4 regions of the Virgibacillus byunsanensis genome follow, and region 4 is predicted to be linked to each of the others. Evidence: riboswitches for the same ligand, from Rfam matches in the RefSeq annotation. Region 4 holds a riboswitch; each other region holds the start of a gene.
What was found. A riboswitch is a leader RNA that binds a small molecule or an ion and turns the genes downstream of it on or off. The one in region 4 is predicted to bind cyclic di-GMP.
Positions count from the first base shown of each region.

Region 1: another riboswitch for cyclic di-GMP. It lies ahead of ACFQ3N_RS16655 (YolD-like family protein); the one in region 4 lies ahead of ACFQ3N_RS20170 (EAL domain-containing protein).
Region 2: another riboswitch for cyclic di-GMP. It lies ahead of ACFQ3N_RS06820 (prepilin-type N-terminal cleavage/methylation domain-containing protein); the one in region 4 lies ahead of ACFQ3N_RS20170 (EAL domain-containing protein).
Region 3: another riboswitch for cyclic di-GMP. It lies ahead of ACFQ3N_RS02770 (DUF192 domain-containing protein); the one in region 4 lies ahead of ACFQ3N_RS20170 (EAL domain-containing protein).

Region 1 covers NZ_JBHTKJ010000053.1:49,276-53,490, forward strand. Annotated here, with positions in the region: gene ACFQ3N_RS16640 (RluA family pseudouridine synthase) at 1-341, opposite strand, end outside; gene ACFQ3N_RS16645 (excisionase family DNA-binding protein) at 420-650, opposite strand; gene ACFQ3N_RS16650 (acetamidase/formamidase family protein) at 781-1,716, shown strand; gene ACFQ3N_RS16655 (YolD-like family protein) at 1,872-2,180, opposite strand; cyclic di-GMP riboswitch class I at 2,366-2,450, opposite strand; gene ACFQ3N_RS16660 (amino acid ABC transporter ATP-binding protein) at 2,928-3,650, opposite strand; gene ACFQ3N_RS16665 (amino acid ABC transporter permease) at 3,651-4,215, opposite strand, start outside.
Region 2 covers NZ_JBHTKJ010000013.1:35,301-39,515, reverse strand. Annotated here, with positions in the region: gene ACFQ3N_RS06830 (type IV pilus twitching motility protein PilT) at 1-452, shown strand, start outside; gene ACFQ3N_RS06825 (type II secretion system F family protein) at 459-1,655, shown strand; cyclic di-GMP riboswitch class II at 1,710-1,793, shown strand; gene ACFQ3N_RS06820 (prepilin-type N-terminal cleavage/methylation domain-containing protein) at 1,831-2,181, shown strand; gene ACFQ3N_RS06815 (prepilin peptidase) at 2,284-3,036, shown strand; gene pilM (type IV pilus biogenesis protein PilM) at 3,049-3,954, shown strand; gene ACFQ3N_RS06805 (PilN domain-containing protein) at 3,971-4,215, shown strand, end outside.
Region 3 covers NZ_JBHTKJ010000007.1:226,722-230,936, forward strand. Annotated here, with positions in the region: gene ACFQ3N_RS02760 (DUF6612 family protein) at 1-549, opposite strand, end outside; gene ACFQ3N_RS02765 (O-antigen ligase family protein) at 773-2,056, shown strand; cyclic di-GMP riboswitch class I at 2,301-2,384, shown strand; gene ACFQ3N_RS02770 (DUF192 domain-containing protein) at 2,616-2,960, shown strand; gene ACFQ3N_RS02775 (Flp family type IVb pilin) at 2,989-3,168, shown strand; gene ACFQ3N_RS02780 (A24 family peptidase) at 3,258-3,773, shown strand; gene ACFQ3N_RS02785 (TadE/TadG family type IV pilus assembly protein) at 3,770-4,141, shown strand; gene ACFQ3N_RS02790 (pilus assembly protein TadG-related protein) at 4,152-4,215, shown strand, end outside.
Region 4 covers NZ_JBHTKJ010000076.1:27,700-31,914, forward strand. Annotated here, with positions in the region: gene sda (sporulation histidine kinase inhibitor Sda) at 1-183, opposite strand, end outside; gene ACFQ3N_RS20165 (PilZ domain-containing protein) at 360-896, opposite strand; gene ACFQ3N_RS20170 (EAL domain-containing protein) at 899-1,627, opposite strand; cyclic di-GMP riboswitch class I at 1,693-1,775, opposite strand; gene ACFQ3N_RS20175 (helix-turn-helix transcriptional regulator) at 1,808-1,939, opposite strand; gene ACFQ3N_RS20180 (hypothetical protein) at 1,975-2,166, opposite strand; gene ACFQ3N_RS20185 (IS3 family transposase) at 2,631-2,837, opposite strand; gene ACFQ3N_RS20190 (SulP family inorganic anion transporter) at 3,600-4,215, opposite strand, start outside.

The DNA of each region.
Region 1 (4,215 bases), on a different contig from region 4:
TCTTTCTCTGTTGCAATGGAAAGTAACCCAGCTTCTTTCTTGATCACGATAATATCATCATCTTCATAAAGGATGGACATCCCGATTAAGGCACTTTCTTTTACTGCTTCCTTATTTTTTAAAATGGTCACTGTCTGTCCTGGTTCTAGGACATAATTGTGCTGTGTTTCAATATGGTCATCAATGGTAACCTGTCCACGTGTAAGAATGGATTTAACTGAATTCCGACTACGATTTGACATCGACTTTAATAAAAAAGGAAGTAATTCTGATTGTTCTTCCACTGTATATATAAGAGAGTTAGCTATTTTCTTGTTTGTTGTTCGATGTTTTTTAGGCATTTATTAAAACTCCTCTATTTAAAAAAATACTGCGTATACTTGTACTTAACATAAAGTTTATTTAATCTACATGCAAATCTAATCCTCATCCTTTACGTCAATATCTTCTGGAATAGGCTCATTGAGATAATCCTGAATCATTTTACGGTATTTCTCAACTTGCTCAAGATGTGTAGTAAACTGTTCCTTATTAACAAGGTACTGTTCACCATCGTAAATAGCACGAATGCGATTATTTACAATAAGTGCTTTAATTTTTGATTCTTCTGTAGATAAAAATTCCGCTGTTTCCTGTATACTTAGGTACATAATACAGTTCCTTTCGTGTTTATCATTACTATTATTTTATCATCAACGAATAAACTATACTAACAACAATGATCATCTCATGATAAAATTACTGTATTACAGATTAAACTTACAAGGAGTGGCACAATCATTGATACATAATTTGAAATTAGACAAACAAAACTTCCACGGATCTTTCAGCAAAGACTATCAATCTATCTTGACAATTGATTCAGGTGATTCTGTTCGATTAACAACACTGGATATTCAGTGGGGTTACTCTCCATCAAAGGGAAAAGAGCGAACGTTTTTTACCTCTAGGGAAAATGAAGAAAAACCTGGTCACCCCATAATTGGACCAATTGCAATACGGGGTGCAAAACCTGGTATGGTGCTAGAAGTTAAGTTGAATGACATTGTTCCTGGATGGTATGGACAAAACTGGTCTGGAGGATTCAAAAGCTGGCAAAATGAAAAGCTAGGCTTAACAGATACAGAGAAAATTCAACTTGACTGGGAGCTAAGTCCAACTACTATGGTAGGAAGTAGCCATATTGGTGAAAGGCAATTCCAGGTTGGCCTGCAACCATTTATGGGTTTAATGGGTGTAGCACCAGCAGAACCTGGCATCCACACAACAGCCCCGCCTCGCAATTGTGGTGGAAATATTGATTGTAAAGAGCTAGTACGAGGGAGCAGTCTATTTTTGCCGATCTCAGTTGATGAGGCATTATTTTCCGTTGGGGATGGACATGCTGCCCAAGGTGATGGTGAGGTCTCAGGAACTGCTATCGAATGTCCAATGGACTTGGTGGATATTACGTTAAACCTTAGAGATGATGTGAAATTAAATACACCAAGGGCAATGACACCTAGTGGATGGATAACATTTGGATTCCATGAAGATTTAAATGAAGCAACTGCTGTAGCGCTTGATGAAATGATCCTACTGATCCAACAATTCCACAACATAACTAAAAAAGAAGCAACCGCTTTAGCCAGTGCTACTGTTGATCTGCACATTACACAGGTTGTAAACGGTGTGAAAGGTGTACATGCGATCCTTCCACATGGTGCAATACGGTAAATAACAGAAACAGCTCTGGGAAACTGGAGCCGTTTTTGCTCCTTTATACACAGAACAAAGGCGCTGGAGCTGGACACGGCTTACACAGTCAATAATTATCTACAGGCTCCTCTAAAAAAGATTCGCATTGGATCGAATCTTGAAGCTCCCACATATTACGCAAATTTATATGTCTTTATGCCCACAACATCATCCATGTTAATATCAATTGTATTCTCACTTTCTATCTGAATAATCTGAAGTGTATTATCTACATGGGCTATCTTCCCAATGGCTATTTTAGGATTATGATATGCGTAGTATTTTACTTCTATTAATAAGTTTTCTCGAATAGCACGGACTAATGCACTGTTAATATTAAGTAATTGACCTTCATCTCTTACAAGATTTTTCTTATCAGAATTTCGTTGATAGGGTAAAAATAATACACTGTATCGCCTACTGTCCCCATGATAATTAAACATTTCTTCATTCCTCTTTTATTTAAATTAGTTGTTCTTAAGCCTCTCGCATCTATCTACATTTCATATAAACACCCTTCTTCATCATGTACGGAATTATACATAAAAATAGCCCACCAAAAATGGTGGACTTAATTTGTTAAATTATGTAGAAACATAATAAACTATTAATGTTTTATCCAACCTTTTTCGGCGACCCGGCGATCATAGTTCAAAAACTTTAGACCCGTGGCTTTGCGACCTTACTTTTCAATAAGTTTGCCATTTTCGTAGGTATTTATGATTATTGTAGGTAAATATAACTATACAACCTAACTTATATTATCAGTTTATAAAGCATTATTCAACACATACATTTACCGGCGTTAATCAACCTCTACATTACAATTAAATTCATAACCGTCATCTAAAAATATTTTCGAACTAAGGTTAGATAATGCAATTATTAATGAATATTAAGTACTCTCTAAAGGAATATGCAGCTTTGTGTAAACGACATTAACATCAGCTATAATGTTATATATTATTCTGAAAAACCCTAACTCCCTTAAAAGCTAATTTATTTATAATGTTACAAAATTTATCATTACAGTGTCACTTATACATGGAAGTTATCAATGGGGATTAAAGATAAAATGACTCCAGAACAATTCTGGAGTCATTTATCAGTTTCATCATAAAGACCTTATTATTATACTTTCCAATTTATGATTTTTAGTTCAAGTATAGTATTTGCCTTTGTGTTTAAATTTATAAGATTTTACTTAAGAATGATTGGGTCCTAGGATTTTGAGGGTTGTCAAAAATTTGTTGCGGATCCCCTTCTTCCATAATAATTCCTTCATCCATGAATAATACACGGTCTCCCACTTCCTTAGCAAAGCCCATTTCATGAGTAACTACAACCATAGTCATACCTTCTTCAGCTAAATCTTTCATTACTTCAAGAACATCTCCAACAAGTTCTGGGTCAAGAGCAGAAGTAGGCTCATCAAACAGCATAACTTTAGGATTCATAGCGAGTGATCTAGCAATAGCCACACGTTGTTTCTGCCCACCCGAAAGACTATCAGGATAATCATCTGCTTTATCAGACAATCCTACTTTATCGAGAAGTGGCAGGGCAACGTCTTTAGCTTCTTGTTCAGAAAGATTCTTCACCTTAGTTGGACCGAGCGTGATATTTTCTAAAACCGTTTTATGTGGAAATAGATTAAAATGTTGAAATACCATTCCTACTTGAGAACGTACTTCATTAATATTGACATTGGGATCCGTTAACATTTCACCGTCAATCGTAATTTCCCCTGCAGTTATATCCTCAAGAAGGTTGATGCACCTAAGGAAAGTACTTTTCCCAGAGCCCGAGGGCCCTATCACACACACCACTTCACTCTCATCTACTTTAGCGTCAATTCCTTTTAATACCTCTAAATCACCGAACGATTTGTGTAATTCTTTTACTGTAATCATTTAGACATCCAGCTTCCTTTCTAGTCTGTTTAAATAGAGTGCTGTTGGCACCGTGATACATAAGTAAAGTAAACAAACCATGACGAGTGTTTCAAATATTTCAAATGTAGTATTGTAATATTCTTTTGCCATAAACACGACATCGTGTACTACGATAACAGAAAATACGGATGTATCCTTTAAACTAATAATAAATTGGTTTCCAAGAGGGGGGATCATTCGCTTAAAAGCTTGAGGCCAAATAATATAACGCATTGTTTGATTTTCAGTTAACCCCATTGACCGTCCTGCTTCATGCTGCCCTTTATCAATAGAATATACGGCACCGCGGACAATTTCAGCAATATATGCACCGGCGTTAACTGCAATTGCAATAACACCTGCAGTAAAGGAAGTTATATTTAAGCCAATTAAATCTTCGGAAACACCATAATAAAGAAATAGTGCTTGTGCCAGTATCGGTGTCCCTCGAACAACCTCGACATAAACCGACCAAAACCCTCGAATAAATTTGTTTTTAGAGAGTTTCCCCAAACCAGCTAAGGATCCAATAATCATCCCAAAG
Region 2 (4,215 bases), on a different contig from region 4:
GACAAGATCCGGATGTTATTCTAGTAGGAGAGATGCGGGACTTAGAAACAATTTCCACAGCAATTACAGCTGCTGAAACTGGTCATTTGGTTTTAGGAACATTACATACAACGGACGCAGTTTCTACCATCGAACGTATTATTGATGTATTTCCTCCAGGTCAACAAACACAGATACGGATTCAACTATCAACCATTTTAAAGGCTGTTATTTCTCAGCGACTACTTATAACGAAAGATAATATGGGTCGCAATGTAGCAACTGAAATATTGATCAATACACCAGCAGTTAAAAATCTAATTCGAAACGAAAAGCTGCATCAAGTTCAGAATGTATTACAAACATCTAAAGAACAAGGTATGCACACTCTAGAAATGGATCTTAAACGTTTACTCCAGGATGATAAAATTTCGCTGGACACTGCTGCTCCTTTTATGCGGGAAAGGAGTTAATCATGAATGAATTACCAATATACTGGTAAAAAAACCTCAGGACAAAAAATAACAGGAAAAGTAGAAGCGGATTCCAAAAAGGATGCACTTGTAGAGCTTGAAAATAGTGGTTTAATAGTTTTTGAGATTGCAGAGGCGAAAACATGGAATAGAGATATTGTACTGAACAAAAAGGTTAATAATAAAGAGTTTGTCATCTTTCTTAGACAATATTCCACTTTAATTCATGCAGGGATTTCGATTTCGGAAGCTACAAAAACCATGTTTAGGCAAACTGAAAGTAAAGTTTTAAAACTTGCACTTATCGACATGGATAAACAATTAGATCAAGGTCAATCACTTTCAAAGGCTGTAGAACGTCATCCAAAAGTGTTCCCGTCACTACTTGTCAATATGATTAACGCAGGAGAAGCTAGTGGTAAATTGGATGACATTCTTAATCAAATGGCAGATTACTATGAAAAGGAATATCGCAATAAACAAAAGGTCGTGTCGGCGTTAATTTATCCAGGTGTAGTAGGAGTTATAACGCTGGTACTTAGTATATTTTTATTAGTTTTTATTGTGCCACAATTTGTCAGTATGTTTCATTCACTTGGTGAGGAGGTCCCTCCGTATACACGATTTATTTTAAATTTAAGTGATTGGCTTCGTTCGTTTTGGTGGGTATTCGTTATATTAATGGCATTGGGGATTGTTATTTACAAGTATGTGATACAATTTGACAGTCTCATTTATCGAATAGATAGAATTAAAATGAAGTTTCCTTTCCTAGGAGCTCTGGTTCATAAAGGTGCAATGGTTCGAATGACACAAACGTTAAGTACATTGGTTAATAGTGCTGTACCTATTTTACAATCGGTAGAAATCACCGAAAAAGTTGTTGGTAATAGGGTGATTCAAGATGTTCTTGAGCAGGCAAGGAAGTCATTGGAGGTAGGCGAGTCGATTACGATACCCATGAAAGATCATTGGGCGTTCCCTGCTTTAGTTACACAGATGATTAAAATCGGTGAAAAAACCGGGACATTAGATCAAATGCTTTCAAAAGCCGCTGAATTCTACGAAGAAGAATTAGATCAGTTGTCTACGAGAATTAAAACATTGATTGAGCCTTTGATGATAATCATATTAACTGTAATAGTTGGAGGTATTATCACAGCAGTGGTTATACCGATGTTTTCGTTGTTTGAAACTTTTTGAATGGTATAGAAATTCATAGATATTTGTCAAGTAATGTATTATAATGGAAATAGAACTTTAGTAGGATACTTTGATAGACTATCTTCATTTGGGCACTTGGTTAGTCAGGAGTACGTAGTACAACCGACCAGCTATGGTATGAAATTTTTATGCTTTAAAAAGGTGGGAATAATTTATGCTAACACGCATGAAAAAGATATTGAAAAGGGAAAAAGGATTCACTTTAGTAGAGTTATTGGCAGTTATCGCTATTTTAGCAATTATTACGGCAATCGCAGTACCGACTATTGGGAATGTTATTGGAGATTCTGAGGAAAAGGCACATGAGGCTAATGTTAAATTAATAGAAAATGCTGCTAGATTAGCATATATTGGTGGTTTAGATGAAGTTCAAGACGGTAATGTTACAATTAACGAACTTGTTGAGAATGATTATTTAGATGATGTACCTCAAGATGTTGGTGACCACGAATATAATGAAGATCATGTGATTAATAATGTTTCAGAATCTGGTGCTACATTTTGATGTTAAAATTGGTTTTATCTGAAAAAGTAGTACGGTGAATAATGACGCCCATGCAATTTTGTTGCAGGGCGTTTTATCTTATAGGGACAGGAGCTTTATTACATGGATACAGTAATAATCTTATTTTTCTTCCTACTTGGCCTAATCTTCGGCTCATTCTTCAATGTAGTCGGCTTACGCTTACCACAAAATCAACCCTTCGCGAACGATCGATCAATTTGCCCACACTGTAACCATACACTCTCATGGTATGAACTCATTCCGGTTTTATCCTACATATTTCAGGGTGGGAAGTGTCGCCATTGTAAAGGGGAAATATCGTTTATTTATCCTGTGATGGAGCTAACGACTGGATTATTATTTGCATATAGTTATGTTACGATTGGCTTAAAGATAGAATTAATTGTAGCATTACTATTAATTTCAATGCTTGTTATAATAATCGTTTCTGATATGACATACATGCTCATACCAAATAAGGTATTACTGTTCTTCTTACCTCTATTTATCATCATGCGCTTTATACAACCACTTGATCCATGGTGGACTTCCATTGCAGGGGCGCTAGTAGGCATTGCCACTATTGCAATTGTAATTATGATAAGCCGTGGGGGTATGGGAGCCGGAGATATGAAGTTGTTTGGTGTTCTAGGGATTGTGTTAGGGATCGATAAAGTATTACTAGCCTTTTTCCTCTCTTGTGTGATCGGAGCTCTAGTAGGCATGATATTGCTGGTATTTAAACTAATTAATCGTAAGCAGCCAATTCCTTTTGGTCCATATATTGTTATAGCAACATGGATTACATATTTTTATGGTGAATCCATCATTAATTGGTATTTTAATTTAGTATAAGCAGGTGGCAACATGGGATATTTGAATAATGGCAGAGTAAATATAGTAATAACAAATCGTCTTTTGCGTTTCACCTACCATAAAAATCCTTCAGCAGAGGGATTGGTTACACATGGTGAGGTAGAGCTTCCAGAAGGCACTATTAAGGATGGAACAATTGTTAATAAATCAGCACTATTAGAAGTCATCCATCAACTAGTTCGTAAACATAAATGGAAGCGGAAAAAACTTATATTTGCTGTTCCAGATGATACGGTTGTTATTCGACAGTTGCAAATTCCTATTTCTCTAACGAAAGAAGAATCAATTTCTTATGTAAACACACAAATAGGGAATAGTTTCTATTTGCCATTTGCAAATCCAGCACTGGACATTGAATTTTTGGGTGAAGACGAGCAAAACAGGAACATCCTTTTATTTGCTTACCCAAAGGAAAAAATCATAGCATATGAAACCGTTTTTGAGGAAGCCGGACTAAAACCAATTGCTGCCGATCTTACTACGTTGTCCGTTTATCGGTATTATTATTTGCAGCAAATGGAGGAAAAAGCTCATGTACTTCTTATTCATTGGAATCAGGATGCACTAATACTGACTGCGTTTCAGCATCATAAAGCAGTTTTTACTAGATATATGACAATAGAAGCTAATACAGAGGGAAATGAAGAAATAGCAAAAGAAATCATTAATGAATTTGTAATTGAGATTAACCGGATTATCGACTTTTATCATTTTTCCATTACAAAAGGTGAGGCAAGTATTAATAGGTTGCTTTTAACAGGTGATTTCTCTTTTTTAAATTCTGTTAAAGAAACACTTTCTGAATCAGTGACGATACCAATACAAAGCTTTGAAAAAGAAGAATTACAGTCAGCATATATCGATGTCCTTGGTTTGGCATTAAAACGAGATGTTTAAAAAGGGGTAACACAATATGAATACAGAAATCAATCTTCTGGAAAAACAACCAAATAAATATATAGCCCCAGTAGTTTTTGGTATTTTGTTTATTCTATTGATGGTAGGTATTTTTGCGTTCTTACTTATTCAAAAAAATAATTACGAAAGTCAAATTGAGAACCAGGAAAGCAAGATTGCTCAAATCAATACGTTATTAATGGAGCATCAAGAAGATACCTCCAGCGAACGAAATCTTAAACAACTAGAACAAGCCATTAC
Region 3 (4,215 bases), on a different contig from region 4:
TTCTATTTGGTCATCTTCAAGCATTTTGTAGTCTTCATATAAATTTCCATATCCAAAATCAGTTGGCATGGAATACCAATTTTCTTCTGAGTTTATATATAACATTCCATCTTTCATGAACATCTCTACACTTCCTTCTTCTGTTTCGCTTGAGACAGAAGTCATATCTGCGTGCATGACAGCCGGATCAGAAAGGATTATTTCCATAGTGAAGTTTGTTTCACTCTTTTCTCTAGTTCCATTAAATGTACTATCATCAATAAAATCACTGACCCCTTTAAAGCTGGTTACTCCTGCCATTGCCTCAGCAGATTTTTGAAGAATACTCGCAACATCCTCTGTAACAACAGGATCACCACTAGCTTCTGTGTCCTCATTTTCTTCTTCATTCGCCTCTTCAGCAGCTTCTTCGTCATTTTGTTCCTGTGTTTGGTCGTTTGATTGAATTTCATCTGAACTAACATCGTTCTCGGTTTCGTCATTACCTGCGCTACAAGCAACTAACAAGAATAAACACGTCGTTATTAATAAAATTATGATCCTTTTCAATAGTGACACCCTCTTTTAGTAGTTTCTTCATATTAAAAAGGTACCACACACTAAGGTGATTTGTGATGTATCCTTAAGTATAACTTTTTGAAATGGAGGGTATCTTCCAAAATTAACGTTTTTTTCTGATTCGCATTGTTCTATATATCGAATTTATGTATAATTCACTTTAACATATACTGAGATTTAATAGTTTACGAGAATAAGGAGCGTTAATATAATCATGCAAAGGCCAATTAAACAAAAATATTATGTACTTATTTTAATTTTTATGACGGCATATCCTTTTCTAGTTTTACCTTTTTGGAATATTTATTATGTTACTTTAATTAAGTTAGTTTATCTAAGCTTATTTGTAATTATTATGTGGTACTTTTTTATTTATCAATGTTTTAGGGAAAAACGACTCCTGGGTGTTCTTCAGACAAAGGGAGAGAAGTTAGCCGTACTATTTTTTCTCCTTATTTGTATATCCACTCTGTTTTCACAGGATCCAATGGTTTCCTTTCTCGGGGGTTTACATAAAGTTCAAGGATTAATTGCTTGGTTTAGCTATATTTCTCTTTTTCTTTTTACATATATATTAATCCCTATTAACAAGCAGGTAAATATTATTCGGTTGGTGGTCTTTGCATCCTTTTTTGTTGGGGTGTATGGAATTGTACAGCATTTTCATCTTGATAGTTTAACAGGTAAGCCAGTAGATAGGAGCTTTGTTAAAAGCTGGGCGGTCTTTGATAACGCCAATTACTTTGGAACGTACCTTGTAATAGTGATCATTCTTGCAATGACTTTGTATCTTTCGGTAGAAAGTCGCAGGGGGTACTTCATTTACTGGATAATCGTATCTACTCTTTTTATATCCTTATTATATACAACGACAAGAGGTGCTTGGATTGGTGCCTTTAGTGGTGTTTTCATTCTTACTGTTTTACTAGTTTGGAAGAGACGGGATATATGGAAGAGATGGGCTATATTGCTTTTTAGCTTATTGTTCTTACTCGTCATCGTTAATGTTAGTGAAGACAATTACATATTTAATAGAATTTTTAGTATTGGTGAGGATGCTAACGCACTTGTTTCAGAGGATGATGGTGATGCTGGAGCAGGCCGTTGGACCCTCTGGAAGACATCTTTTCCTTTAATAAAGGATTACTATTTAATAGGATCAGGACCAAGTACATTTTCTATTGTCTACCCAACGGTGGCTGGAGAGAATAAATTACACGATAATTCCCATAATGAATATCTTGAAACAGCCATAACCTTAGGGGTTCCAGCATTATTGGTATACTTAGCTTTAATGTTTATTATTTTAAAAAGTAGTCTTTCAACTGCCAAACGACTTAACGGCAACGAAGCTATCTTTGCATACGGTTTGATAGCAGCAATAATTGGTTATCTAGTACAAACATTTTTCAATGTTAGTGTTGTCACGGTCGCCCCATTTTTTTGGATGGTATTGGGGATGAGTTATGCTTTTTCGATGAGTAAGAGAGACACCTAGAAAAACTATACAAATTACCTAGTCTGTTTTTGGGTAAATAGATCTATTTTTTTGATAGTATTTAGGGCTTCTTCATTACTTTTAGTTTAAGCTTGATTTAATACTGCAAGAATCCAGTGTTTATGCCATGCTTTACCGATATAAGAACTTATTTGTCAAAATCAGTACTTCTGTAGGATGTATATATTCACATAATGATTTATGATGCATATAAGAGATGAGTCGGAAAATAAATATTTCTGAATCTCGATAAAGGCAAACCCGGTGCAAGCCGGCGACGCAAAACTATAGGGGCTGTGAATATACACGCAGCTAGCCAGTTACCGAAAGATCAGGGAAAGTGTAATTTGATAATTGAATTAGTTTGGCAGGATTTTACATAAATGACTGCATAAACTTGTTAATTGTCGAAGTCACTTGGAAACCCCGCTTTCGGTAGAGGCGGGGTTATTTTTAGTAGATAATAAAGTATAAACTTTTTTATCTACAGTGCAACTTAGGCTTTCGCCATTAAGGCTGGCGATAAGCCAAGTTTTCTAATATACATGGAGGTGAATCTTTGAAGCTAGTAAACCTGAGTAATGATAAAGTGATCGCCGAAACAGTTAATCAAGCGTACAGTTTCGTTAAGAGGTTAAAAGGCTTGATGTTTACGGATAAACTTGAATCAGGTACTGGTGTACACATTAGACCCTGTCAATCCGTACACACGTTCTTCATGAATTACTCCATCGATATTATATACCTAAACAAAGCAAACATAGTAGTTGCAATTGATGAAGCATTACCTCCGGGAAAAGTTGGAGGACGTTACGCTGACGCTGTTTCTGTTATTGAATTACCAACAGGAACCACTGGTAGAACGGAAACAAAAGTCGGAGATGAACTTATTTTTATATCATAAAAAAACTTTAATAAAGGGAGAGATTATGTTGATTAACAAATTAAAAGGCTTGTTTTTAGAAGAAGAAGGACAAGGTATGACTGAGTATGCGATCGTGTTGGGAGTAATTGCTGTTGGAGCTATTGGTGTACTTGTTGCTTTTGGAGACCAACTATCAGTAATTATTGGTGACGTAACTTCTAAAATTACAGGTGGATTTGGTTCATAAAGATCTAAGGATTATATTTTAACAAAAACAGCTTTACACATGTAAAGCTGTTTTTGTAAACCAATAACATTAGAAAGGGGAGCATTGACTTGTTAAATGGATTATTACTAATAGTTTTAGTAATCAGCGTCATAACAGACCTGAAATCACGAAAAATTTATAATAAAGTCATTTTTCCAGCATTGCTTCTTGCCTTTCTATTAAATGGAATCCTTTATGGGTGGTCAGGTCTTTTGGAAAGTTTCTTAGGTTTTCTAACTGGGCTTGGCATTCTATTGATTCCTTATCTGATGGGCGGCATGGGAGCAGGTGATGTCAAACTGTTAGCTTTAGTTGGAGCAGTTAAAGGAGCATCATTTGTATTTATTTCAGCTATATATATGGGTTTGATTGGCGGAGTAATTGGATTAATCGTTTTACTATTTAAAAAAGGTGTATTCAATCGCTTTAAAGCTATCTTCAAATCACTATGCGGCATCAGATACGGTATCAAACCTTCTCTTAAGCCTAACAAAGATGGGCTTCAAGCAACCTTTCCTTATGGAGTTGCGATTGCGGGTGGGGCCATAATGACATTTATGCTTAATGGAGTTGGATCACTATGATTCGTGAGGAAAAAGGGCAATCAATTGTCGAGTTTACGTTAGTTATACCGATCCTTTTACTATTATTAGTCGGTATATTCGATGTGGGTAAGTTGACTTTTGAATATTCTTCGCTTCACTTTTCTGGACAGGAATCAGTAAGAGTAGCAGGTCTAGGGGGGACTTTTGATGAAATTGAAACAAAAGCTCGCAATAGCTTTAATGCCGGCGATGGTACAAAGCTGACTGTCGAACCTCTTCCTCCACCAGATGAGCGTGTGTCTGGGGAATATATAACCATAACGTTAACATACCCCTATCAACCTCTAACACCACTTTTTACAGATCCAATTGAACTTAGTGTTGATTCAACTATTCGTGTAGAGTGAGGGGATTCGCATGAAAAAGTTAAAAGAAATTTTTTTAAAACAAAGTGGCAGTGTACTTGTCCTTGTGGCATTTG
Region 4 (4,215 bases):
GGCATTTTTGCTTAAATGTTTCATTTCGTATTCCTCATTTTCTAATGGCTCTACTTTAACAATTCCATTAGTAAGACTGTGTTGAAGAAAATGCCTTTGATTATAAATCATATCTATCAAGTTCAAACCTAAAGATACAATGGCATTCAGAGTCTCATAAGCACGTCTTTTAATATTTTTCAAAATAATATTTCCTTTGACCGGAGTTGAGAAAGGTATTTATTGCATAATTATCTACTCTAATAAGAATTTCACTTAGGTAAAAAACCAGTATTATCGATACCTATTTAATAGTGTCATGAATAAAAAGCTAAAGTATTTTTTGCACAGGAAACTATCCTTTTATATTAAGATCATCATCAAGAAATTTTCTTCTTTCTTCTTTCTGCTTCTATTTGATTTAGCTTTACGATCAACTGTTGCTGATCTTTCATTCCAGTCTCAATAAATTGAATACCATAGGAATTCATTTTATTTTTGACATGTTCTTCTTTTCGCACAATATACCCCTTAAAGGAAAATAACTCCTCTTTCAATTCAAACTTTACTCTGATTTTTATTTTATATTTTACTGGGAAGTTATATTTACTATCAAATTTCAATCCTGTTGAGCTTACATTTTCTAGAATAGCGGTTATTTTACTGTTTTCGAGATTTTTCATTTTATCATTTTCTATTTCTATAAAAGTAACTTCACAAGGTAAATGAGAAATTTCTACTCTAAAATTTCTCCGAGGATCAGTGTTCTGTTTAGTGGGTTGTTTTCTTGAGTCATTAATTTCTTTATTCAATGATTCAATTTTTGCTCGTTGGTTGATTATAACCTTGTATCCATAAATAAAAAATACTACCAATAATACGTTCACAATTAATCCATAAATAGATAAGATAATCATTATTATCTCCCCCATCCTACAGGTGATTTCTCAGGTTCACCAAGCATATAGCCTTGGGCGAACTTTATTCCTAACAGTTTGGCGGTTGCTAGTTCAGTAGGTGTTTCAATCCCCTCTAAAATAAGTTTAATATTAAATTTTTTACAGTACTTAACTATATTCTTTACTAGCTCTTTCTTTTCCTCACATCTATCTATTTCTTTCGAGAAATATCTATCCAATTTTACAATGTTTGGTTTTAACTCAATTAACTTCTTGAAGTCATCTGGTCCTTTTCCAAAGTCATCTATCGCAAATTGAACCCCTTTTTCTTTTAAAAGACTAGTAACATTTTTTAATGTTTCTATGTCTTCCACCATTTCCGTCTCACTTATTTCTAAGACAATTGAATTAAATAGCTTTTTAAAGTGGACATCTTCAATAAATGTTATAAACTTAGGATTTACCAATGTAGAAGGGAAGATATTGGCGTATAATTTAACACCATTTTGAAATGACCGTATTTGAAAGTAATTTGTTACAGCTTTTTTTAATGAATACATATCTAATTCAAAAAGTTTTTTTATCTTATTTGCATCCTCAAAGGCATTCAATGGATTCTCATAACTTGCAGATCTAAATAGTACTTCGAAGCCACATATTCTCCAGTTAATTAAGTTATAGATTGGTTGGTAATGGTGATGAATTATTATATTATTAATTTTTTCTAAGGTTAAACTTTGATTAGCCATTAACTTCCCTCCTTTAATTACAAAAAGCAGACTCCAGAAAAGAGACTGCTTTTTGTCTCAAATTCTTCGGTAACTCGGCTGCCATAGATTCTTCATTAGGCCCGTAGTTTTGCGTCCTTATTTTTCAATAAGTTTGCTATTATCGGAAAGTGAATTATGAAATTATACTAAATATAAGGGTTATCTATACTTCAGAATAAGATCAACCTTATTTTTAACTTCCAATTTACTGTATATTTTTTTCATGTGTGCTTTGACAGTATGTATCGATATATGTATTTCTTTAGAAATCTGATCTGTGTCCGCACCAATTTTTAATAATTCTAAAACTTGCCTTTCTCGGCTAGTTAACTGTTTTTTTTTAAATCAAGTTCGCTTTCCGTATGTTTGGAGTGCGCTAAGAAGGTGTTTTTAATATTTTCTAACCTATTTATTTTCTCTTCACTAATGTCTTCACTAGATTCAGTAGTTATATCTATAGCGTGTATAAGATCCATTACTTCCTGATTTGAAAACTGATACGATGTGACAAATTTCATCATATTTCCTCCTGTTTAGCCAAAATTCCTTTAAACCCACGATACTACACCCCCATAAAAAAATATATTACTCAAAATAAGTATTTTTTTACCCTTTTAAGTTAATCAAAAGCTCTTTTGGTATTTAATTTCTTACTTGTATGTCATTAGTTGCTTCCTCAATGTGTACCCTGTGGGCATCCTTTTTATCACTTTCCATAAGTACAATGATTTCACTTGTATATTATCGAATTCTTTACCATGATCGGTATGAAACATTTGCATCGTATAGGGATTGAAATTGATATTCGCTATCGCCTGATCTACAAGCTCTGCCGTTTTATTGGTTCTAGCACTATGACCGATAATTTACGATTAAATAGATCAATAAACAGACGTAATGCCACTTTCCGTCTACACGTGCATACGTTAGATCGCTGACAACAACAGCTAATTCCTGATCTTGATTAAATTCACGCTGGAGTTCATTTTGATAGGTGCTTCATTCCAGCTTTCCTTATGTACCTTAAATTGAGCCACAGTATAGTTCGAAGCAAATCCTGTTTGCTCCATGATAGGCTGATTTTTCGACGAGAAACCGTATATTCCTGTTTCTCTAACTCAATCTTAATCTTGCGTGTTCCATAGTTATTTTTGCTTTCTTTAAATATCGTTTCAATTACTGCTTCCAACTCTTGCTCCCGACTGTTTGTGAATCTCTTACCATTACATTACTTGGTAATAGCACGTACTTTGTGGGACTTCCGGGACTTCGCACATTGCTGATACTGGATAGTTGTGAGCATTATATCTGTTAGTGTAGTGAAGCACTATTTAAATTAACCGTTACTCCCTTTACTGAATGAAAAATATAAATTGATAAATAATATCCTTCTTAATCTTTAATGTAACTACCAAAAGACTCCTAGAAAAAGCAACCGATATTTCCCTTTGTAATGTGACATATTTAATATCAACAAGTGACATTTGTGACTTATTTATTTTGAGCATGTCTTTTAAATTGCAATAGACTTAAACGACCACCTGCTAAAGCAGGTGGTCGTTTAAGTAATTCCAATTGGGCTCGAACCAACGACCTCATGTTATATTAAAATCAATTTAGGAAATTAAAATGAAGCTAGGAAAAATATGTTAGCAAATTGGTTAGCAAGTGGAGTATTTAGCCCAGACTGCGCCCTCTTGTTTCGTGAAATTTTTTTAGTCCTTCCTTCTCACTATCCGTAATGTAAATAACTAGTTTATGAGTATTATTGAGAAGATTAATATTGCCAAACAGTTGAATTTCATCAACTTTTCTTTAACATTTACCGCTTCTAATAATAGTTCACTTTCAAATTTTTGGTGAATTCCTTCATAAACTCTTTAAATGTAGATGATGAATGAATTTTAAATTCCATCTCGATATCCTCTATAGTGCTTTTTCAAATACCCGTTTATGGCTTTTGAGCAGTAGAGAGAAAAGCTCCCCCACTAATCTCCTTTTGTCCAACAAGATGTCCTTCTCTTTTCTCAGTTCCTTGAGAAAGCTGCTGACATTCATGAAAAGCAAAGTGCTTGCAACCCAAACATGAATTTTTCTCAATTACCAACATGGCATCATTAATAGCTTCCCCTGTATGATGATAAAAGTTTTTCTCTCCAATTTCCTCATACAGTCCAGATTTTTTTAAGGTATCTTCTAATTCATAAGTGACGCCTGAAAGAAGAAGAATGCCACCACTTCTCTTAAAATGTTGGATGATATTTCTTAAATGTGCCTCTCCCGTTGTATCCATCAAAGGCACCCTTCCCATTCGTAGGATTAAGACTTTCGGTTTGTAATGAATCGTCTCCATAATCTGTTGTTCAAACATTTGAGCAGCACCAAAGAATAGCGGACCTTCAATGGTAAAAATACTAATTTGTGGGCAATCATGGGCATCATTAACCACATGAGATTGAACGCTTCTTTTTTCTTGAGTATGGTCTGGAAGTACTTTAGAAACAACCAATATGTTACTCATTCGCTTAGCAAATAAAATAATGGCTAAAACAAGCCCCACCTGTACA